2 regions of the Streptomyces sp. NPDC001536 genome follow, and region 2 is predicted to be linked to the other one. Evidence: riboswitches for the same ligand, from Rfam matches in the RefSeq annotation. Region 2 holds a riboswitch; the other holds the start of a gene.

Region 1 (11,483 bases), on a different contig from region 2:
CAGCGCAGCAGCGAGGGCACCTCGTTGGCGAGCACGTCCCGCAGGACACCGCCGCCGACGGCGGTGGCCAGACCGAGGGTCGCCGACTGGGTGAGGCCGAGCCCGTACTCGTACGCCTTGGTCGTCCCGGCGACGCAGAACAGGCCGAGTCCGGCCGCGTCGAAGACGTTCACACCGACCTGGATGCGCTCCACGTGGGGGTGCAGGAAGAAGACCAGGAGGGCGGCGAGCAGCGGGGTGACGAAGTAGCCGAGGTCCGTGAAGGCCGCGGGCGGCACGGCACCGATGATCAGGTCCCGGAACAGTCCACCGCCCAGCGCCGTGACCTCGGCGAGGACGGCGATGCCGAAGACGTCGAAGTTCTTGCGGACGGCCAGCAGCGCGCCGGAGATCGCGAAGACGAAGATGCCGATCAGATCGAGCGTGTGCTGGACGGAGGGGGTGAACAGGTTCTGGAGCACCCCCATATTCTCACCCAGCAGCAAGCCCCCGCCTTACAAATGAAGGCGGGGGCTCGCTGACAGGACTTACTTCTCCTTGGAAGGAGCTTCCGGAGCCTCGGGCTCCGCAGTCTCCTCGGTCTCCTCCGCGGCACTCTCGGAGGCGCTCTCGGCGACCTCCGCCGCCACCGCCGCCGACGTCTCCGCCGACTCCGCGAGCACCTCGTCCGCGACCAGCTCGGCCGCCTCCTTGGCGACTGTCAGCAGAACGGTGTCCTGCGGGGCCTGGTCCTCGAAGTTCTCCGGGTGGTGACAAGCGACCTGCTGGCCGGGCTTGAGCTCGACGAGCTTCGGCTCGGTCGTCTTGCAGATCTCCGTCGCCTTCCAGCAGCGGGTGTGGAAGCGGCAGCCGCTCGGCGGGGAGATCGGCGAGGGCACGTCACCCTTGAGCAGGATGCGCTCGCTCTTGGCGTTCTTGCGCCGCGGGTCCGGGATCGGCACCGCCGACATGAGCGCCTTGGTGTACGGGTGCATCGGCGCCTTGTACAGCGACTCGCGGTCCGCCAGCTCGACGATCTTGCCGAGGTACATCACCGCGATCCGGTCCGAGACGTGCCGGACGACCGAGAGGTCGTGCGCGATGATCACGTACGTCAGTCCGAGCTCCTGCTGGAGGTCGTCCAGCAGGTTCACGACCTGGGCCTGGATCGACACGTCCAGCGCGGAGACCGGCTCGTCGGCCACCACGAGCTTCGGGTTGAGCGCGAGCGCGCGGGCGATGCCGATGCGCTGACGCTGACCGCCGGAGAACTCGTGCGGGTAGCGGTTGTAGTGCTCGGGGTTGAGACCGACCACCGACAGCAGCCGCTGGACCTCCGCCTTGATACCGCCCTCGGGCGTGACGCCCTGGAGCTTGAAGGGGGCGCCGATGATCGTGCCGATGGTGTGGCGCGGGTTCAGCGACGAGTACGGGTCCTGGAAGATCATCTGCACATCGCGGCGCAGCGGACGCATACCGCTCACCCCGAGGTGGGTGATGTCCTGGCCCTCGAACTCGACCTTGCCTGCGGTCGGTTCGAGCAGCCGGGTGATCAGCCGGCCCATCGTCGACTTGCCACAGCCCGACTCGCCCACGACACCGAGGGTCTCGCCGGCCTTGACCTCGAAGTCGATGCCGTCGACCGCGCGCACCGCGCCGACCTGCCGCTGGAGCAGGCCCTTCTTGATCGGGAAGTGTTTCTGGAGCCCGGTCACCTTCAGCAGGGTCTCGCCGGGGGCGGCGTCGCCCTTGGTGATCACCGTGCCTTCGCTCTGCGCAGGGATGCTCACTTTGTCCTCGCTCACAGCTTCGGCGCAATCTCTTCGATCCAGATACGCTCCCGCTGCTCCTGCGACATGTGGCAGGCGGCCCAGTGCTTGCTGCCCACCTCGGACAGCTCGGGGCGGACCGTACGGGTGACGTCGTCCTTCGGGATGTCCGCGTACGGGCAGCGCGGGTTGAAGGCGCAGCCGGACGGGATGTTGATCAGCGAGGGCGGGGAGCCCTTCACCGGGATCAGGCGCTCCTGCTGGTCGCGGTCCAGGCGCGGCATCGAGCCGAGCAGACCCCAGGTGTAGGGGTGGCGGGGCTCGTAGAACACCTTCTCCGCCGGACCGCGCTCGACGCAGCGGCCGCCGTACATCACCAGGATGTCGTCGGCGAGCTCGGCGACGACGCCCAGGTCGTGGGTGATGATGATGACCGCGGAGCCGAACTCCTTCTGCAGATCCCGGATCAGGTCGAGGATCTGCGCCTGGACGGTCACGTCCAGGGCGGTCGTCGGCTCGTCCGCGATGAGCAGTTCGGGGTTGTTGACCAGCGACATCGCGATCATCGCGCGCTGGCGCATACCGCCGGAGAACTCGTGCGGGTAGCTGTCCACCCGCTTGTCCGGCTGCGGGATGCCGACGCGGTCGAGCATCTCCACGGCACGGCGCTTGGCGGTCTTCTTGTCCACCTTGTGGTGGATGCGGTACGCCTCCACGATCTGCTGGCCGATCGTGTAGTACGGGTGCAGCGCGGACAGCGGGTCCTGGAAGATCATCGCCATGTCACGGCCGCGCAGCTTGCGCACGTGGTCCGGGTCGGCGGTGAGCAGCTCGGTGCCGTCCAGCCAGATCTCGCCGGAGATCTGTGCCTTGCGCTTGCCGTACTGGCCGGCGGTGTGCAGGCCCATGATGCCGAGCGAGGTCACCGACTTGCCGGAGCCGGACTCGCCCACGATGCCGAGGGTCTTGCCCTTCTCCAGCTGGAAGCTGAGCCCGTCGACGGACTTGACCAGACCGTCGTCGGTCGGGAAGTGCACCTTCAGGTCGCGCACTTCCAGGAAGGCGGTCGGCGCGGGCGAAGCGGGGGTGGGCTCACCCACGGCCGCTCCGCTCTTGCTGAGTTCGGTCATGCGAGCCTCACTCGGGGGTCGATCACGGCGTACAGGACGTCCACCACGAGGTTGGCGATCAGCACGGCTACGGAAGTGATCAGGGTGACGCCCAGAATGATGGGCAGGTCCTGGTTCTTGATACCGCTCAGCACCGCCTGGCCGAGGCCGGGAAGGCTGAACGTGGTCTCGGTCAGGATCGCGCCGCCGATGAGGGCGCCGAGGTCCATACCGAGCATGGTCAGGATGGGCGTCATCGTGGAGCGCATGGCGTGCTTGCCGATGACGACCTGTTCCTTGAGGCCCTTGGCGCGGGCCGTGCGGATGTAGTCCTCGCCGAGGATCTCCAGCATGGTGGCGCGGGTGATCCGGGCGTACATCGCGGCGTAGAGGAACGCCAGGGTGATCCAGGGCAGGATCATGCCGCCGAGCCAGCCGGTGAAGCTGTCCTCGAGGGGCACGTACTCGCCCTCGATCCAGCCCAGGCTGTAGGAGAAGATCGCCAGGCTCAGCAGACCGGTGAAGTAGATCGGGAGGGAGACACCCGCGAGGGCGACGACCATCGCACCGCGGTCCCAGAGGCTGCCCCGCTTGAGCGCGGAGAGCACGCCCGCCGAGACACCGAGGATCAGCCACAGCAGTGCGGCGCCGAGCGCGAGCCCCAGGGTCACCGGGAAGCGGTCGGTCAGCACCGGCCAGACGGCCTGCTCGCTGCGGAAGGAGTAGCCGAAGCACGGCGCGGAGCAGTGGATGACGTCGCCGCCGCCCACATAGGTGCGGCCCGCGAAGATGCCCTTGAAGAACTCCCAGACCTGGGCGTAGATCGGGTCGCCCAGTCCCAGCTTCTGCCGCACGCCCTCGACAGCGGCGGGGTCGGCCTGCTTGCCCACGAAGCTCAGGGCGACGTCGACACCTGCCCACTTGGGGACGAGGAAGAAGATGCCGAAGACCACCATGATGATGACCACGAGCATCACTGCGGCGGCAAACAGCCGCCTGATGAGGTAAGCGAGCACAGCTCTCGGCCCGCCGCGGATCGCGGGCCACCGGAGGTCGTCCGGTGGCCCGCGATCACACGTCGCCGGCCTTCACCTGCCTTTCGTGCCGTTCGGCGGGTGTGCCGGGTTACTTCGAGGACTTCAGACCGAGGTTGACGAAGTCGTACATGCCGCTGTAGTTGTCCGACGTGTAGACGTTGGCCAGGCGGTCACCGCGCCAGTTCACGAACTTCTCGAAGACGAACGGCAGGTAGTAGCCACCGTCCATCACCGCGTGGTTGATGTCCTTGGCGATCTGGAGCTTCTCCGCGTCACCCTGCGTCTTGACGTAGGTGTCGAACAGGCCGTTGATCTTCTTGTCGTCGATCATGGCGAAGTTGTTGTTGCCGCTCTCCAGGATGTACTTGCCGTCCCACAGCGGCAGACCGAAGCCCTGGACGGACGGGAAGTCCGCGCCCCAGCCCATGATGATGATGCCGAAGCCCTTCTTCTTCACGTTCGAGGGGCTGCCGATGATGCCGGAGGTCTGCGAGCCGTCGTACTGCTCGATGTCGACGGTGATGCCGACCTTCTTCAGCGAGGCCTGGAGGGACTCGGCGGTGGCCACCTCGACCGGCTTGTTGTTACGCACCGCGATGGTGGTCTTGAAGCCGTTCGGCTGACCGCAGGCCTTCAGCTCTTCCTTGGCCTTGGCGACGTTGCCGTTCTTGTTGGCACCGGCGAGCTCGTACGGGTCGTAGGACTGGCCCTCGGAACCCGGAACGGTCGGCGGGAGCATGTTGGTGCCGATGTCACCACCGGCGACCGGGCCACCGCGCGCGGTCTGCAGCGAGACGTGGTCGGCGCCGTAGATCACGGCCTTGCGGCAGTGGATGTTGTCGAACGGCTTCACGGTCTGCGGGAAGACCGCGTACCGGATGTAGCCGGAGACCGGGTTGTCCAGGTTGGCCTTGTGCTCCTGGAGGGCGGTGGTGCGGCCCTGCGGGGACAGACCGGTCTGGTTGATGTCCAGGTCGTAGTCACCGGCGAGCAGACGGGCGTCCAGGTCGTTGGCGTTCGAGAAGAACTTGACCGAGATCTTGTCCGGGTAGGCCTTGCGGATCGGGTCCGAAGCCTGGTCCCACTTGTCGTTGCGGACCAGGACCAGGTCCTTGCCCGGGCTGTACGACTGGAACTTGTACGGGCCGGAGGAGAACGGGTGCAGACCGTACTTGGACTTGGTGTCCTTGTCCTGGCGGACCGGGGAGGCCGAGACCAGGGCAAGGATCTCCTGGAAGTCGGCGTTGGCCTCGGGCAGCTTGAAGACGATGGTCTTGTCGTCCGGCGTCTCGATGGCCTTCAGACCGAGCTTGTCCTTGGAGGTGTCCTTGTAGGGACCCTTGTACTCGCCCTTGGGGTCGAGGACGTCCTTCAGGTACACGGGGCCGCCGGACAGCACGTCCTGCGCCCAGACGCGCTCGATGCCGTACTTCACGTCCTTGGACGTGATCGGCTTGCCGTCCTCCCACGTGATGCCGTCACGCAGGGTGTACGTGTAGGTCTTGCCGTCGTCGGAGATCTTGGCGAGACCGGTGGCGAGGTCCGGCGTGAGCTCGGTGCCCTTCTCGCCCGGCGCGGCGGTGCCCGTCACGAGCTGACGGCTGTAGTAGCGCGCGAAGTTCCACATGAAGCCGTAGTAGCCACGCGTGGTGTCCCACGAGTCGGCGTCCTGGGCACCGGCGAACTTCAGCTCGCCGCCCTTCTTGGCCAGCGAGGCCTGGGCGACCTTGTTGTTCGCGGCGTTGAAGCCGGCCGCGCCCGTGGAGTTGTTGCTGTCGTTGCCGTCATCACCGCCGCCGCCGCACGCCGCCGTGGTCAGCAGCGCGGCGACCGCGGCGACAGCGGCAAACGCCTGCTTCCGCCGCCCTGAGGTGCGTTGGGTAGTCACGATCTCGGATCCTCCGGATTTGATGAGAGACCCCGTGTTGGTGCCACGGGACGCTTTGTGTACGGCAGTTCAGCGGGAACCCTTCGGGTCCAGCGCGTCACGCACGCCGTCGCCGAAGAGGTTGAAGGCAAGAACGGTGATGAAGATCGCCACACCCGGGACCACCATGTACGTGGGGTCCGACTTGTAGTAGTCGATCGCGTTCGAGAGCATCTGCCCCCAGGAGGCCGTGGGCGGCTTGACGCCCACGCCCAGGAAGCTGAGCGCCGCCTCGGTGAGGATGTTGGTGGGGATCATCATCGTCGTGTAGACGATGATCGGCGCGACCAGGTTGGGCAGCAGTTCCTTGAACAGGATGTAGAGCCGCCCGGCGCCGAGCGAGCGGGCCGCCTCGACGTATTCGCGCTCGCGCAGCGAGAGCGTCTGGCCGCGCACCACGCGTCCGATGTAGGGCCAGCCGAAGAAGCCGATGACCAGGATCATCACGAACAGGCGCACGTCGGTGCCGGTCAGTCCCAGCATCTCGTTCGGCATGACCGAGACCAGCGCGATGATGAAGAGCAGCTGCGGGAAGGCCAGCAGACCGTCCATGACCCGGCTGATCGCGGAGTCGACCCAGCCGCCGAAGAAGCCGGCCAGGATGCCCAGGATCGTGCCGATGACGACGGCGACGATCGCGGACAGGAAGCCGACGAGCAGCGAGATACGGGCGCCGTAGAGGATGCGGGCGAAGATGTCACGGCCGTTGACCGGCTCGACACCCAGCCAGTGGTCGCCGCTGACGCCGCCGAAGGCCCCCTTGGGGGTGCCGAACAGCGGGTCGATCAGGTCTTTGTCGTTGTACGTGTTCGGGTCCTGGCCGTACAGGTTGGTGATCACCGGCGCGAGCAGAGCGACGACGATGAGGAAGAGCACGACAATGCCGCCCGCGAGAGCGAGTTTGTCCCGCTTCAGGCGCTCCCAGGCGATCCGTCCCAGGGAACGCCCCTGTACGGCCTTGGCGTCGGCGCTGATAACCGCCGCTTCTTCGGCCGCGCTCGGGGCCGCTTCCGCGGTCGGCTCGTGCAATGGTGCCGTCATCTGGCAGGGGCCCCTCTCAACCGGCGGTGGCCGGCCTTCACTTGCCGCTGTGGCGGCGTGATCAGTCCGTCGTACACAGGGGCGAACCCACCCCTGCTGCGGGAGTCTTCAACGCTTTGGCGATCTGTTGCCAGACTTGGCGGTGAAAGGATGCATAAACGTGATGCGGCTAGGAGGGTTCCGTTATCCGGACGCCGGGTAACGACGGCCGGACGGGGACCAGTTGGGACAATGAGGGCCTCATAGGGGCTATCTGCCCTCATCTACGCGCGCAGATACACTCCCGTAACAGAAGAGCCTGTGCCGGTCTGGATCAGTAGCCGCCGGGCGCCGGAGGGTAGCCGTACCCGGCCGCCGGAGCCTGCGCGGGAGCCGCCGCGTGCGCCTCGCGGTCGTAGAAGGGGCGGGCGCTCGCGCGCATCCACATCGCGACCGGGTCGTACTCGTCGGACATGGCGACGGTCGACACCGGCAGCCCGTCCGGGACCGCGCCGATGGACTGCTGCATCATCGCGCGCACCGAGTCCACGGCGGGCGGACTGGTGTCGTACACGTCCAGTCCGATGGCGAGGTACGGCGCCCCGAGCGCGGGCTGCACCCAGGCGCGGCGCAGCGAGCGGACGGCCGGGGTGCGGTGGGCGTTCTGCGCGATCAGGCCGTAGAACTGCGGGATCTCGATCCCGGGCTCCGACAGCCGCAGCGGACCGGCCGGCTGGCGCTCCAGACCGGTGGCGATCCGGCGCAGGTCGAGCCAGGGGATGCCGACTCCGCCGCCGGGGGCGTGCGGGTTGAGCCAGAGGCCGAAGTGGTCGGGGTAGAGGGTGCGGGCGACGTCGATCCCGTCGACGACCTCGTAGGAGCGGTTCCACCCGCTGGCGCTCAGTTCCTGGGCGGAGGTGACGCACGGGGCGTATCCGTACCCGCCCACCTCCATGTTTCCGTACTGGGCGTCGGGCGAGCCGGACTGGCCGTGCCAGAGGAGCATCCAGATCTGGCCGGAGGAGGGGGTGGCGAGGGCGCGGAGGAGTGCCTCGTAGGCGTCGTATCGCCCCGGCGTCACCTGGCGCAGCATGTGCTCGACCTGGCCGGTCGCGGCGGTGCCGCTCGCGCTCACGAGTCCCTCCGGAGAAACGGTGCGTATGTCTGCCGACAGCTTAAGCGGTGACGGCTCGGGGCTTGCGGTGGTCTGCGGGGTGCCGGTACGTCGTGGCTTGTCGCGCAGTTCCCCGCGCCCCTAGGTGTGCTGCCCTGAGGGCGTCTAAAAGTCCTGCTGATAAAAGGGACGTACCTTCTCTTTCATCCAGTGACCCACCGGATCATCCGCTACGTCCAGCAGGACCAGGTTCACCGGCCATTTCACCGGGGTTCGGCCCAGGGCCCTGCCCAGTGCGTCCATCGGGAGGGTACGCAAGTCGCCCTCCCATTGGGAGAGTTCTACGCCGACGAACATCACGGGCTCGGCCGTCTCGATCGAGGCCAGGCAGCGGCGGGCGGTCAGGACGACGCCTGTCGCGGCGAACTCGGCGGAGGCGGTGGCGAGGAAGTCGACCGGGTCGTCCTGCCAGTCCGGTTCGTAGAGCTTGACGCGGCCGCCGGTGTTGGGGCCGTCCAGCGGGGTGCGGCCGATGCGGCAGAGTTCGGAGACGGCGGGCGGAGGGAGGGGCACGCCGACCACGCCGTCCGGGTTCACGGCGATGCCGACCTGCGGGGGCAGGCCGCGCGCGAACTCGACCGCGGGCGCGATCGTGTACGCCATGTGCCCGCCCGCGACATGGCGGAACTGCTCCTCGGAGCTGAAGACCGGGACGTACGCCTGGCCCTCGATCTCCATGCTGGGCAGGTCGAGGGGGCCGCTGTGCGGGCCGCCGCCGTTCGGCAGCGGGATCCAGACGAAGCTGCGGCCCAGGACCTCGATTATCCGGGCACCGGCCGCGGGCATGCCGAGGGAGGCCGAGAGCACCTCCTCCAGCTCGTTGCCGGGCCATCCGCCGCCGTGCGGATGGGGGTGTGCCTGTGCCGGGAATGCCATCTGTCCGTCCGCCTGCCGAGTACTGCCGCTTGTGTCGGGTCTGTGGCTGAGAAGGCTAGCGGGTACGCGGGCGCCCGAGGTCAGCCCGTGAAACCGATCCGGCGCAGGGTGTCCGCCGCGTCCCGGTCGAGCAGCACCGCCGAGCCGACGCCTTGCGGCAGGTCGCCCTTCGCCACCGAGCGGATCAGCCGGGCGGCCGCCGTGCGGTGCCTGAGGAAGGCGTACTTCGAGACGCCGCGGCCACGCTCGCGCTGACCGGCCAGCGCGATGTCCGGGGTGACGTCGAGCAGCAGCAGATGCAGGGTGCCGCCGCGCCGGCGGGCCTCGCGGGCCAGCCAGCCGCGCACCCAGGACTGGGTGCCGCAGTCGTGCACGACGACCCCCTTGCCGGAGCGCAGCGCGCGGAACAGACCGAAGTAGTGGGCGGCCCGGACCAGGGGGCGGTAGATCGCGTACGGCAGGAAACGCGGCGCCCGCTCGTCCCAGCGGTCGCGGGTGTCCTGGGAGTCGATCCGGGTGCCCTTGACGGCCCGCCGCATCAGGGTCGACTTGCCGCTGCCGGGCAGGCCGGTGATCACGACGAGGTCGTCCGGGGCGAAGAGCAGGGCGTGCGGGCTGTGGCCGGCGCGGTCGCGCAGGTCGCGGACGACCGGCTGCGGTGCGCACGCCTCCCGGGCCGGAGCGGCCGGCTGTGCGGGCAGCGCGACGGCCGAGGTGGTGGCGTACGCAGTGGTCCTGTTCACCGTGATCGTCCTCCCCTGGGGTGGGTCACGAGTTCCCATCCCCGTCGAGTGTAAAGAGAAGGTAATCCGCGGTGCCTCCTGTTTCCGTCCGTTTCTCGCAACAGGCCTGCTACAGGCTGCGGCGAGGGCCGCCCCTGCCGTGGTCGCCGGATGCGTGCAATGATGGCCGCGCCAACTGCATACCGGCCGTTTGAATCCGCGCGGGAGAGTTCCCAGCCCTGCTGGGACGCCGAAGGAGCAAGTCCCTCCCTTGAATCTCTCAGGCCCCGTTACCGCGCGGGCGAGGCACATCTGAAAAGCGAGCCGCCCTCCGGCGGCTCCACCCAAGGTGCAAGTCATGTCCCCTGCGGTCATGGCGAACCTCTCAGGTTCCGATGACAGATGGGGAGGAACGACCTCGCCGTCATGCCTTGGGAGACAACCGTCCGATGAGCAATGAACCCCGTCTTACCGCGCTCGATGCCCTGCATCGCTCGCTCGGCGCGACGATGACCGACTTCGCCGGCTGGGACATGCCCCTGCGCTACGGCTCCGAGCGCGACGAGCACAACGCCGTGCGCACGAAGGCCGGGCTCTTCGACCTCTCCCACATGGGCGAGATCACGGTCACCGGACCGCAGGCCGCGGCCCTCTTGGACTACGCCCTCGTGGGCAACATCGGGAGCGTCGGCGTCGGCCGTGCCCGCTACACCATGATCTGCCGCGAGGACGGCGGCATCCTGGACGACCTGATCGTCTACCGGCTCCACGACACCGAGTACATGGTCGTCGCCAACGCCTCCAACGCCCAGGTCGTCCTGGACGCACTGGTGGAGCGTGCGGCCGGCTTCGACGCCGAGGTGCGCGACGACCGGGACGCGTACGCGCTGATCGCCGTGCAGGGCCCCGAGTCCTCCGGCATCGTGAAGTCCCTCACCGACGCCGACCTCGACGGCCTCAAGTACTACGCCGGGCTGCCCGGCACGGTCGCCGGTGTCCCGGCGCTGATCGCCCGCACCGGCTACACCGGCGAGGACGGCTTCGAACTGTTCGTGAAGCCCGAGCACGCGGTCGAGCTGTGGCAGGCCCTGACCAAGGCGGGCGAGGCCGTCGGCCTGATCCCCTGCGGTCTGTCCTGCCGGGACACGCTGCGCCTGGAGGCGGGCATGCCGCTGTACGGGCATGAGCTGAGCACCTCGCTCACCCCCTTCGACGCCGGGCTCGGCCGGGTGGTGAAGTTCGAGAAGGAGGGCGACTTCGTGGGGCGCCAGGCGCTGCGCGAGGCCCTCGAGAACCTCGACCACGACGTACCGCGCGTTCTCGTCGGCCTGATCGCCGAGGGCCGCCGTGTCCCCCGCGCCGGGTACGCCGTGGTCGCCGACGGCCAGGTGATCGGCGAGGTCACCTCCGGCGCCCCCTCCCCCACGCTGGGCAAGCCGATCGCGATGGCGTACGTCGACGCCGCGCACGCCGCGCCGGGCACCACCGGGGTCGGTGTGGACATCCGGGGCAGCCACGAGCCCTACGAGGTCGTGGCTCTGCCGTTCTATAAGCGCCAGAAGTAGACACTGGACGTGAGGTCGCGCGCCCGCGCGTGACCCTGCGCACATTTCCGCTGCTCACGCACGTTCCCAGCAGTCCCCCATTCACCAGCACTCCCCCGCGTACAGGAGAATTCAGGCCATGAGCAACCCCCAGCAGCTGCGCTACAGCAAGGAGCACGAGTGGCTGTCGGGCGCCGAGGACGGCGTCTCGACGGTAGGCATCACGGAGCACGCGGCCAACGCGCTCGGCGATGTCGTCTTCGTGCAGCTCCCGGAGGTCGGTGACACGGTGACCGCGGGCGAGACCTGCGGCGAGCTGGAGTCGA
Region 2 (11,483 bases):
GTGGCCGCGCAGGGGCCCGGTATCACGATGACGATCGACGACACGAAGGGGACGGTCGAGGCGGACATGCTGCTCGACGCGATCCAGGAACTGCGTGCGGCCGGTGCCGAGGCGATCCAGGTGAACGGGGTACGCGTGGTCGCGGGCACCTATCTGACCGACTCGGGCAAGAGCGTCAGTGTCGACGGGAACAAGATCAACGCTCCCTATCGTTTCAAGGTCATCGGCAAGCCGCAGGATCTCGAACCGGCGCTCAACATTCCTGGAGGGGTGGTGCAGACTCTCGAGAAGGAGCAGGCCACCGTCACCGTCGAGCGGTCCGCCAAGATCGTCGTGGACGCCTTGCGAGCGGCGAAGCAGCCTGACTACGCTCGGTCGTCCTCCCAGTGAACCGCGGGTGCATGGGGGACGTCCGGCCAGGGCATGAGGTTGCGGGGGGTCGGCGCACCGATTGGGTGGTGCGTGGTGGAAACTGTCAGGTGGATACGGACGTTGTGAGGATGTCCGGGTCGGCCGGTGTATGCAATCAGGGTTCGTCCTGCCCCACGGGCGGGTCTGTTTCGGTCAAGGGGAATCGCCCGTGAAGTTGTTTGCGAAGTTGTTCGGCAAGAGCGCGCGAGAGGGTAGCGACAACGCGAACGCGACCGCTCGTCATCGCGCACAGCCAGACGCGGAGGGTCAGCGCCCGCTGTTCCGGGACCAGGTGGGCGGCGACGTTCCCGGAGGTCAGGGCGCGCAGTCTGTTGACCCTGCCCAGTCCGGCGGCATAGGTTTCGGGCAACCGTCAACCTCGAGTACGGGTGGAGAGTTTTCCATGTCGGCCCTGGTGTGTACGAGGTGCGGTAACCGCAACGCGGAGAACAGCCGCTTCTGCTCCAACTGTGGTGCGCCCCTGCGCGGTACCCCCGAGCGCCCGTCGGAGACAACCTCCACGATCTCCATCTCCGGTCTCGAGGCCTACGACTCCGAGGTCACCGGCCAGACGCAGATGCCGATGCTCTCCCCGGAGGCGCAGGCGGCCGTCGACGCGCTGCCGCTGGGTTCCGCGCTCCTGGTGGTGCGCCGCGGTCCGAACTCGGGCAGCCGCTTCCTGCTGGACGGCGAGCTGACCACGGCCGGGCGTCATCCGCAGAGCGACATCTTCCTGGACGACGTGACGGTGTCGCGCCGGCATGTGGAGTTCCGTCGCCAACCGGACGGCTCGTTCACCGTCGCCGACGTGGGCAGCCTCAACGGCACGTACGTGAACCGTGAGCGGATCGACTCGGTGCCGCTGCACAACGGCGACGAGGTGCAGATCGGCAAGTACCGGCTGGTCTTCTACGCGAGCCAGCGGGGCTACTGACCCGCCCCCGGGCTCCGTCCGGGGGGACACCCCCAGGGAAGGTCCATGCTTCAAACACCGAGCGGCGGTGCCCGGGACGGTGCCGCCGCCGCGGACAGTGGGCTGATGAGCATCGGCACGGTGCTGAACGCGCTGCGTGACGAGTTCCCCGAAGTCACCATCTCCAAGATCCGTTTCCTGGAGTCGGAGGGGCTCATCGAGCCGCAGCGGACCCCGTCGGGGTATCGCAAGTTCAGCCCGGAGGACGTCGAGCGCCTCGGACACGTGCTGCGGATGCAGCGGGACCACTATCTGCCGCTCAAGGTGATCCGTGAGCACCTGGACGCGATGGAGCGGGGCGAGGCCGTCGCGCTGCCCCTTGTGGGGCGTCAACGGGACGGAGAGACGCTGCCCGACTCCTTCGAGGCGCCCACAGCCGCCCGGATCGGGCGGGCCGAGCTGCTCGTCGCGGCCGAGATCGGTGAGCGGGAGCTCGAGGAGTGGGAGTCGTACGGGCTGATCGCCCCACTGCCGGACGGGGCGTACGACGCCGAGACGGTCACCGTGGCGGCGCTCGTCGTCGAGCTGGGGCGGTTCGGGATCGAGCCGCGGCATCTGCGGGTGATGAAGGCCGCCGCCGACCGGGAGGCCGGTCTGGTGGACCAGGTGGTGGCGCCGTTGAGGCGGCACCGCAATCCGCAGACGAGGGCGCACGCGGAAGCCCGTACGAAGGAGCTGGCCGGGCTCACGGTGAAGCTGCACGCGGCGCTGGTGCAGACCGCCCTCGGTGTGCGGCTGCCCTGAGGGCCTCGGACGCCGGATCCGTCCCCCCGTTTCCGGCCCGACTACCCAAACGTCCCGGGCACGGCCTAGGGTTGCTGTGTGAACGAGCTCGATGTCGTAGGTGTCCGGGTCGAAATGCCCTCCAACCAACCGATCGTGCTCCTGCGTGAAGTGGGAGGCGACCGCTACCTCCCCATCTGGATCGGGCCGGGGGAGGCGACGGCGATCGCCTTCGCCCAGCAGGGCATGGCCCCCGCGCGACCGCTGACCCACGACCTGTTCAAGGACGTGCTGGAAGCCGTCGGCCAGGAGCTCACCGAAGTGCGCATCACCGATCTGCGGGAGGGCGTCTTCTACGCGGAGCTGGTCTTCGCCAGTGGGGTCGAGGTGAGTGCCCGGCCCTCCGATGCCATAGCGCTGGCGCTGCGTACCGGGACGCCCATCTACGGCAGCGACGGTGTGCTCGACGACGCGGGTATCGCGATCCCGGACGAGCAGGAGGACGAGGTGGAGAAGTTCCGCGAGTTCCTCGACCAGATCTCGCCCGAGGACTTCGGCACCAGCAGCCAGTGAGGCACGGCCGGACTCACCGTCTGACGGGGCGCCCGTGTCCGGTGACCACGGAAATGCCGGCATTTGCCAGCGGCGTGTGAGAGCGTCCTGCGGCCCGTCCCGAGCGCATTCGGCTAGCCTTTCCCCGCGGTGGGGTACGGGAAACCACTCCTAGGGTGATTATCACTCGGCGTGCCGAGTGTGGCGATCGTTGACGCACCCCGGGTGACTGCCTACCGTCGAGAAGGCAGGTCAAGGACGGAGGTCGGCGTGAGAAGCAGCGGCGACGGTACGGCTGGGGGTGCTCCCGGACGCAGTCTGGGGGCGAGCGGCCCGTACCCGCTTCACAGCAGCGCGGCCGATCACGTTCCGCAGCGACCGGCGGCTGTGCCGAGCAGCGGCGGAGGGGCGACGTCCATGGCGTCCGAGGAGATCGGCTACCGCGGTCCGACGGCCTGTGCCGCTGCCGGCATCACCTACCGGCAACTGGACTACTGGGCGCGCACCGGGCTCGTGGAGCCGAGCGTGCGGCCCGCCCACGGGTCGGGGACGCAGCGCCTGTACAGCTTCCGGGACGTCGTCGTCCTGAAGATCGTCAAGCGGTTCCTCGACACCGGGGTGTCGCTCCAGAACATCCGCACCGCCGTGCAGCACCTGCGGGAGCGCGGATTCCGGGACCTGGAGCGCATGACGCTCATGAGCGACGGCGCCACGGTCTACGAGTGCAGCTCGCCCGACGAGGTCCACGCGCTGCTCCAGGGCGGTCAGGGCGTCTTCGGGATCGCCGTGGGTGTCGTGTGGCGGGACGTCGAGAGCGCCCTGTCCCAGCTGCACGGGGAGCGGATCGACACCGGCGAGACCCTCGTCGGGCACAACCCGGCCGACGAGCTGGCGCGGCGGCGCAACCGGGCGGTCTGAGAGCCGCTCCGCGCTCGCGACGGGGCATTGTCAGTGGCGTAGGGCAGCATCGGAGATGTGAGAACCACGCCCACGATCCTGCATCTCGACATGGATGCCTTCTTCGCCTCGGCGGAGCAGGCGTCCAAGCCGAGCCTGCGGGGGAAGGCCGTCGTGGTGGGCGGGCTCGGGCCGCGTGGCGTGGTGGCCACCTGCTCGTACGAGGCCCGGGTGTTCGGCGTGCATTCCGCGATGCCGATGGCTCAGGCGCGGCGGCTCGCGCCGAACGCCGCGTATCTCGTGCCGCGCTTTGCGTTCTACCGGTCGATCAGTGATCAGGTGATGGGGCTGCTGCGGGCGCTGTCGCCGCTGGTGGAGCCGCTCAGCCTCGACGAGGCGTTCGTGGATCTGGAGGCCGGGGGCGCGGCCTGGGACGAGGAGTCGGCGCGGCTGGCCGGGGCCAAGCTGCGGGCCGACATACGGGCCGTCACGGGGCTCACGGGGTCGGTGGGGCTCGCCGCGTCCAAGATGCTCGCGAAGATCGCCTCCGAGCAGGCCAAGCCGGACGGGCTGGTCCTGATCGAGCCGGGGACCGAGCGGGCACTGCTGGGGCCCAAGTCGGTGCGGATCCTGCCGGGGGTGGGGCCGGCGACGGGGGACCATCTGCGGCGGGCCGGGATCCACACGGTCGAGGAGATCGCGGAGGCGGGGGAGGACGAGCTCGTACGGCTGCTGGGGAAGGCCCATGGGCACGGGCTGTACGCGATGGCGATGGCCTACGACGAGCGGCCCGTGGTCGCCGAGCGGGAGACCAAGTCCGTGTCGGTCGAGGACACGTATGACGTGGACATCCACGACCGGGTGCGGGTGGGGCTGGAGGTGCAGCGGCTGGCGGACCGGTGTGTGCGGAGGCTGCGGGGGGCCGGGCTGTCGGGGCGGACCATCGTGCTGAAGGTGCGGCGGTACGACTTCTCCACGCTGACGCGGTCCGAGACGTTGCGGGGGCCCACCGATGACCCCGCTGTCGTGCGGGAGGCTGCGGCTCGGCTGTTGGATTCCGTGGATACGACCGGGGGTGTGCGGTTGCTGGGGGTCGGAGTGAGTGGGCTTGCCGATTACACGCAGGAGGATCTGTTCGCGCAGGCCGCGGGGGAGCGGGGGGAGCTTGCGGAGGAGGAGCCGGGGAGCGAGGTGGCTGAGGAGACGCCGGTCGTTCCTGTCGAGCGGCGGTGGGTGTCGGGGCACGATGTGCGGCATGACGAGTTCGGGCACGGGTGGGTGCAGGGGAGTGGGCTGGGGAGGGTGACGGTGCGGTTCGAGACACCGGATTCCGAGCCGGGGCGGGTGCGGACGTTTTCGGTGGACGATGCTGCGTTGGCGGTGGCTGAGCCTTTGCCGTTGGTGCCGGTTGTGTGTGGGGCATCCGGCCTTCGGCCGGATCTGGGTTCCCACCCGCACCACCCGTGACGGTTTCGTTGTCGGGTGCGGGTGGCCCCTGGTGGCCGAGCGCCGTCGGCGGCTGCGGGTCTGTGCGCCTGCCGCGTCAGGCTTCCGCGTCCTCCGTGCCCGCCAGCTTGCCGAAGTCGTGGTCCGGGAAGGGGGGTGGTGGGGCCACGTCCAGGCCGTAGTGGTGGTAGAGCTGGAGTTCCTGGTCGGGGGACAGGTGGCGGCCCACGCCGAAGTCCGGGGCGTCCTTGATCAGGGCGCGGTCGAAGGGGACTCGGAGGGTGCCGTCGAGGAGTTCGCTGGGTTCCAGGGGGACGAAGGCGTCCCTGCTGAAGAGGCCGGTGCGTATGGCCGCCCATTCGGGCACACCGGTCGCGTCGTCGAGATAGACCTCGTCGATCGTGCCGATCTTGGTGCCGTTGCGGTCGAAGGCCTTGCGGCCGATCAGGTTCCGAGGATCGATGTCGGTATGCACGGGCCCTCCACTAGGTCGCGACTCGCAACGCATCCGTAGGAACTACGAAAGAGCACATTGGGGGAGGTGGCCACTCGAGGGGATCTCGAGGGATCCGCGTTGACCTCGCTGCTAGGCTGACAAGCGGCTGCCGACCCTGTGCGGGAGAGTCCTCCGGACACCGTTCGGAGGCGCCGAAGGAGCAAATCCTCCCCGGAATCTCTCAGGCACACGTACCGCACGGACGAGGCCACTCTGGAAAGCAGAGCGGGAGTACGGCTTCCGCTCTCACCGACGGTGAAAGCCGGGAGTCCTCGGGCGTCCCGGTGAAGCTCTCAGGTTGAGATGACAGAGGGGGAGGCCGTCCGGGTACCCGTGCCGTGGTGCCCCTCGCAGGTCGTGTCAGACCAGGAGGCCTCCGTAATGACCGCCCACCGCACTCCGCTCACCGAACTCGAGCAGGGGATCCCCTTCGAACAGCGCCACATCGGGCCCGACCACGAGGCGCGGGCCAAGATGCTCGCGCAGGTCGGCTACGGCTCGCTGGACGAGCTCACCGCCGCCGCGGTGCCGGATGTGATCAAGAACGCCGATGACCTCGACCTGCCCGGCGCACGCACCGAGGCCGAGGTGCTCGCCGAGCTTCGCTCGCTCGCCGACCGGAACCAGGTTCTCGGCTCCATGATCGGACTCGGGTACTACGGGACCTTCACGCCGCCCGTCATCCTGCGCAATGTCATGGAGAACCCGGCCTGGTACACCGCCTACACGCCGTACCAGCCCGAGATCTCCCAGGGACGGCTGGAGGCCCTGCTCAACTTCCAGACCATGGTCGCCGAACTGACCGGGCTGCCCACCTCCGGCGCCTCGCTGCTCGACGAGGGCACGGCGGCCGCCGAGGCGATGTCGCTGTCCCGGCGCATGGGCAAGAACAAGAAGGGGCTGTTCCTGGTCGACGCGGACGCGCTTCCGCAGACCATCGCCGTGATCGAGACCCGTGCCGAGCCGACCGGCGTGGAGGTCGTGGTCGCCGACCTCAGCGACGGCATTCCGGCCGATGTCGCCGGGCGGGAGATCAACGGCGTGCTCGTCCAGTACCCCGGCGCCTCCGGTGTCGTACGGGACATAAAGCCCCTGATCGAGCAGGCGCACGAGCTCGGAGCACTGGTCACCGTCGCCGCGGATCTGCTCGCGCTGACGCTGCTGAAGTCGCCCGGTGAGCTCGGGGCCGACATCGCGGTCGGGACCACACAGCGCTTCGGTGTGCCGATGGGCTTCGGTGGGCCGCACGCCGGCTACATGGCGGTGCACGAGAAGTTCGCGCGCAGCCTGCCCGGGCGGCTCGTGGGCGTGTCCGTGGACGCCGCCGGGCACAAGGCGTACCGGCTGGCCCTGCAGACCCGAGAGCAGCACATCCGCCGTGAGAAGGCGACCAGCAACATCTGTACCGCGCAGGTGCTGCTCGCCGTGATGGCCGGGATGTACGCCGTCTACCACGGGCCCGAGGGGCTGAAGGACATCGCGCGGCGGACCCACCGCTACGCGAGCATCCTCGCCGCGGGGCTCACCGCCGGTGGTGTCGAGGTCGTGCACGGCGCCTACTTCGACACGGTGACCGTCCGGGTGCCGGGCAGGGCCGCCGAGGTCGTCGCCGCCGCGCGCGAGAACGGCGTCAACCTGTGCCTCGTGGACGCCGACCGGGTCTCCGCCGCCTGCGACGAGACGACCACGCGGGCCCAGCTGAGCGCCGTATGGCAGGCGTTCGGGGTCGAGGGCGACATCGAGGCGCTCGACGCCGTCACCGAGGACGCCGTGCCGGCCGCGCTGCTGCGCGGCGACGAGTTCCTCACGCACCCGGTCTTCCACCAGCACCGCTCCGAGACGGCGATGCTGCGTTACCTGCGCCGGCTCGCCGACCGGGACTACGCGCTCGACCGCGGCATGATCCCGCTGGGCTCCTGCACCATGAAGCTCAACGCGACCACCGAGATGGAGCCGGTCACCTGGCCCGAGTTCGGGCAGTTGCACCCCTTCGCGCCCGCCGAGCAGGCCCAGGGCTACCTCACGCTCATCCGTGAGCTGGAGGAACGTCTCGCCGAGGTCACCGGGTACGACAAGGTCAGCCTTCAGCCCAACGCCGGGTCGCAGGGTGAGCTGGCCGGACTGCTCGCCGTACGCGGGTACCACCGGGCCAATGGGGACGAGCAGCGGACCGTGTGTCTGATCCCGTCCTCCGCGCACGGGACCAACGCCGCCAGCGCGGTCATGGCCGGGATGAAGGTCGTCGTCGTGAAGACCGCCGAGGACGGCGAGATCGACGTCGAGGATCTGCGGGCGAAGATCGAGCAGTACCGCGACGAGCTGTCGGTGCTGATGATCACGTACCCCTCGACGCACGGTGTGTTCGAGGAGCATGTCGCCGACATCTGCGCACAGGTGCACGAGGCCGGCGGGCAGGTGTACGTCGACGGCGCCAACCTCAACGCCCTGGTGGGGCTCGCCAAGCCGGGCCACTTCGGCGGCGACGTCTCGCACCTGAACCTGCACAAGACCTTCTGCATCCCGCACGGCGGTGGCGGACCGGGCGTCGGGCCGGTCGGTGTGCGTGCGCACCTGGCGCCGTATCTGCCCAACCACCCGCTGCAGCCCGAGGCCGGGCCGGAGACGGGTGTCGGGCCGATCTCGGCCGCGCCGTGGGGGTCCGCGGGGATCCTGCCGATCTCGTGGACGTACGTCCGGCTCATGGGCGGTGAGGGGCTCAAGCGCGCCACGCAGGTGGCGGTGCTCGGTGCCAACTACATCGCCAAGCGGCTCGAACCGCACTACCCCGTGCTCTACACCGGCCCCGGCGGGCTGGTCGCGCACGAGTGCATCATCGATCTGCGGCCGCTGACCAAGGCGACCGGAGTGAGCGTCGACGACGTCGCCAAGCGGCTCATCGACTACGGGTTCCACGCGCCGACGATGTCGTTCCCGGTGGCGGGGACGCTGATGATCGAGCCGACCGAGTCCGAGGATCTGATCGAGCTCGACCGGTTCTGCGACGCGATGATCGCGATCCGCGCGGAGATCGAGAAGGTCGGCTCCGGCGAGTGGCCCGCGGACGACAACCCGCTGCGGAACGCGCCGCACACGGCCCGCGCGCTCGGCGGGGAGTGGGAGCACGCGTACACGCGCGAGGAGGCCGTGTTCCCGGCCGGGGTGTCGGTCGCGGACAAGTACTGGCCGCCGGTGCGCCGGATCGACCAGGCCTTCGGCGACCGGAACCTGGTGTGCTCGTGCCCGCCGCTGGACGCGTACGAGGACTGAGCCGGTAGTGGAAGAAGGGCCCCGCTTTCGGCGGGGCCCTTTTCATGTCCCGGGCGGCTCACTCGGTCGCGAGGGAGACCTCGGTCGACTTGATCAGGGCTACGACCGGGGTGCCGGCGGTGAGGGCCAGGTCCTCGGCGGCGTCCTTGGTGATGGCGGCGGTCAGTTCGGTGCCGTCGACCGTCAGCTTGACGGCTGCCATGGCGGGGCCGGTGGTGACGGCGGTGACCGTGCCGGGGAGCCGGTTGCGGATCGAGAGGCCGTCGACGCGGCCCGTGGCCAGGGAGATCTCCGTCGACTTCACCAGGGCGCGTACGGCGGAGCCCGCCGCGAGGGCCAGGTCCTCGGCCGCCTCCTTGGTGATCGCGGCGGTGAGGTTCTGGCCGCCGGAGAGATGGACCTTGACCGTGGCCATCACCTCGCCGGGGGTGACCTCGGTGACGGTGCCGGGGAGTTGGTTGCGGATGCTCAACGTCATGGCATCAACCTATGGGCGTTGGCGTCTTACGCCGGGTATGCGTGCGTTTGCGTCGCCTTCACCGTGGCCCAGACCTCCGCGCCCGGGTGCAGGTCCAGTTCGGCCGCGGCGACCGTGGTGAGGTCCGCGGCGAGGGGGAGTTCGCCGGTGAGGTCGGCGCGGATCTGGTCGCCGTGGGTCTCCAGGCCGGCGACCTCGCAGCGCCAGAGGTTGCGGGCGCTGGAGCCGGTGGGGCGGTCGCGGTAGAGGGTCACGGCGGACGGGGGGAACGCGACGAAGGTCTCTCCCGTGAGGTCCTCGGTGGTGGTGATGTCGGGGCCGGCCTCCAGGCGGACCGTGTGGCCTTCCGACCGGCCCTTGTAGAGGTTCAGGCCGACGAGCTGGGCGATGTAGTCCGTACGGGGATGGCGGGCGATGTCGGACGGGGTGCCCTCCTGGACGATCCGTCCGTGCTCGATCACGACCAGGCGGTCGGCCAGGACCATCGCGTCCAGGGGGTCGTGGGTGACCAGGACGGCGACTGCCTCGAAGTCGGCAAGGTGGCGGCGGAGTTGGGAGCGGACCTCCAGGCGGGTGCGGGCGTCCAGGGCGGCGAGAGGCTCGTCGAGGAGGAGCAGGCGGGGGTGGGTGGCCAGGGCGCGGGCCAGGGCGACGCGTTGGGCCTGTCCGCCGGAGAGTCTGCGGGGTTTGGCCGTGGCGTGGTCGGTGAGGCCCATGCGGGTCAGCCACTCGGTTGCCTGGCGGCGGGCGTCTGCCTTTGTGGCGCCCTGGCAGCGGGGGCCGAACGCGACGTTGTCCAGGGCGGTGAGGTGGGGGAAGAGGAGGTAGTCCTGGAATACGACGCCTACGGGGCGGGATTCGGGGGGTGTGCGGTTCAGGTCGGTGCCGTCGAGGTGGAGGTGACCGGCGGTGAGGGGGGTGAGGCCGGCGAGGGCGCGGAGGGCGGTGGTCTTGCCTGCGCCGTTGGGGCCGAGGAGGGCTACTACCTCGCCGGGGGGTGCGGTGAGGGTGATGTCGAGGTGGAAGGTGGGGTGGGTGACGATCAGGTGGGCGTGGAGGCCGTCGGGTGAGTGCGGGTGGGGGGTGGGCATCCGGCCTTCGGCCGGATTTGTTTTCCCACCCGCACCGCCCGTGCTGCCTTCGTTGTCGGGTGCGGGTGGCCCCTGTGGGGGTTGAGCGCCGTCGGCGGCCGCGGGGTGGGTGTTCGGCATCAGATCTTCGTCCAAGGGATGTTCGTCGGCTTCTGGCCGGCCGGGCTCGTCATGACGCCGTCATCCAGCGGTCCCGCAAGCCCGCCAGTACCGCGATCGATACCGCCAGGAGCACCAGGCTCAGGGCGATCGCCGCTGCCGGGTCGCTCTGGAGGGCCAGGTAGACCGCGAGGGGCATGGTCTGGGTGCGGCCGGGGAAGTTGCCGGCGAAGGTGATCGTGGCGCCGAACTCGCCCAGGGCCCGGGCCCAGGCGAGGACCGCGCCGGCTGCGATGCCGGGGGCGATCAGGGGGAGGGTCACGCGCCGGAAGGCCGTGAAGCGGGAGGCGCCCAGGGTGGTGGCCGCCTCCTCGTAGCGGGGGTCCGCCGCGCGCAGGGTGCCCTCCACGCTGATGACCAGGAACGGCATCGCCACGAAGGTCTCCGCGACGATGACGCCTGCCGTGGTGAAGGGGAGCGTGACGCCGAACCAGGAGTCCAGCCACTGGCCCACGATGCCGTTGCGGCCCAGGGCCATCAGGAGGGCCACACCGCCCACCACCGGGGGGAGGACCAGGGGGAGGGTCACCAGGGCGCGGACCAGGCCGCGGCCGGGGAAGTCGGTGCGGGCCAGGAGCCAGGCCAGGGGGACGCCGATCAGGAGACTGAGGGCGGTCGCGGCCGTGGCGCACACCAGGGACAGGCGTAGCGCCTGCCACACCTCGGCGCTGGTCAGCTGCTCCGGGAGGGTGCTCCAGGGAGCCCGGACCAGCAGGGCGACCAGGGGGAGGATCAGGAACGCCAGGCCCAGCAGAGCCGGGAGGAGGAGGGGGAGCGGTACGCCCCTGACCGTCGACCGGGCGCGGCGGCGCCGCGGACCGCCCTTGAGGGTGTCCGCGGTGCCGGTCGTGTCGAGGGACGTCACGGCTTGAGGAACCCTGCCGCGGTCAGGACCTTCTGACCCTCGGCTGACTGGACCAGCTCGATGAACGCCTTCGCCGCGGCGGCGTTCGGGGCGTCCTTGAGCAGGGCGATCGGGTAGTCGTTGAT

Evidence for each region. Region 2 has a riboswitch for glycine ahead of gcvP (aminomethyl-transferring glycine dehydrogenase). Riboswitches for the same ligand answer to the same signal wherever they lie in the genome.
Region 1: it holds a riboswitch for glycine, as region 2 does, so the genes downstream of both, gcvT (glycine cleavage system aminomethyltransferase GcvT) here and gcvP (aminomethyl-transferring glycine dehydrogenase) in region 2, are expected to answer to the same signal.

What each region holds. Positions count from the first base shown of each region.
Region 1 is NZ_JBIAVQ010000014.1:287,699-299,181, forward strand. It holds gene ACFY0U_RS33805 (trimeric intracellular cation channel family protein) at 1-467, opposite strand, end outside; gene ACFY0U_RS33810 (ABC transporter ATP-binding protein) at 528-1,769, opposite strand; gene ACFY0U_RS33815 (ABC transporter ATP-binding protein) at 1,781-2,878, opposite strand; gene ACFY0U_RS33820 (ABC transporter permease) at 2,875-3,873, opposite strand; gene ACFY0U_RS33825 (ABC transporter substrate-binding protein) at 3,983-5,782, opposite strand; gene ACFY0U_RS33830 (ABC transporter permease) at 5,852-6,862, opposite strand; gene ACFY0U_RS33835 (enhanced serine sensitivity protein SseB C-terminal domain-containing protein) at 7,176-7,976, opposite strand; gene ACFY0U_RS33840 (enhanced serine sensitivity protein SseB) at 8,121-8,891, opposite strand; gene ACFY0U_RS33845 (AAA family ATPase) at 8,972-9,634, opposite strand; glycine riboswitch at 9,826-9,919, shown strand; gene gcvT (glycine cleavage system aminomethyltransferase GcvT) at 10,063-11,178, shown strand; gene gcvH (glycine cleavage system protein GcvH) at 11,297-11,483, shown strand, end outside.
Region 2 is NZ_JBIAVQ010000025.1:5,215-16,697, forward strand. It holds gene ACFY0U_RS42575 (DUF881 domain-containing protein) at 1-390, shown strand, start outside; gene ACFY0U_RS42580 (FHA domain-containing protein) at 452-1,345, shown strand; gene ACFY0U_RS42585 (MerR family transcriptional regulator) at 1,391-2,128, shown strand; gene ACFY0U_RS42590 (bifunctional nuclease family protein) at 2,207-2,680, shown strand; gene ACFY0U_RS42595 (MerR family transcriptional regulator) at 2,930-3,577, shown strand; partial or broken gene ACFY0U_RS42600 (DNA polymerase IV) at 3,635-5,184, shown strand; gene ACFY0U_RS42605 (PRC-barrel domain-containing protein) at 5,100-5,477, opposite strand; glycine riboswitch at 5,609-5,705, shown strand; gene gcvP (aminomethyl-transferring glycine dehydrogenase) at 5,880-8,765, shown strand; gene ACFY0U_RS42615 (molybdopterin-binding protein) at 8,824-9,243, opposite strand; gene ACFY0U_RS42620 (ABC transporter ATP-binding protein) at 9,270-10,334, opposite strand; gene ACFY0U_RS42625 (ABC transporter permease) at 10,504-11,358, opposite strand; gene modA (molybdate ABC transporter substrate-binding protein) at 11,355-11,483, opposite strand, start outside.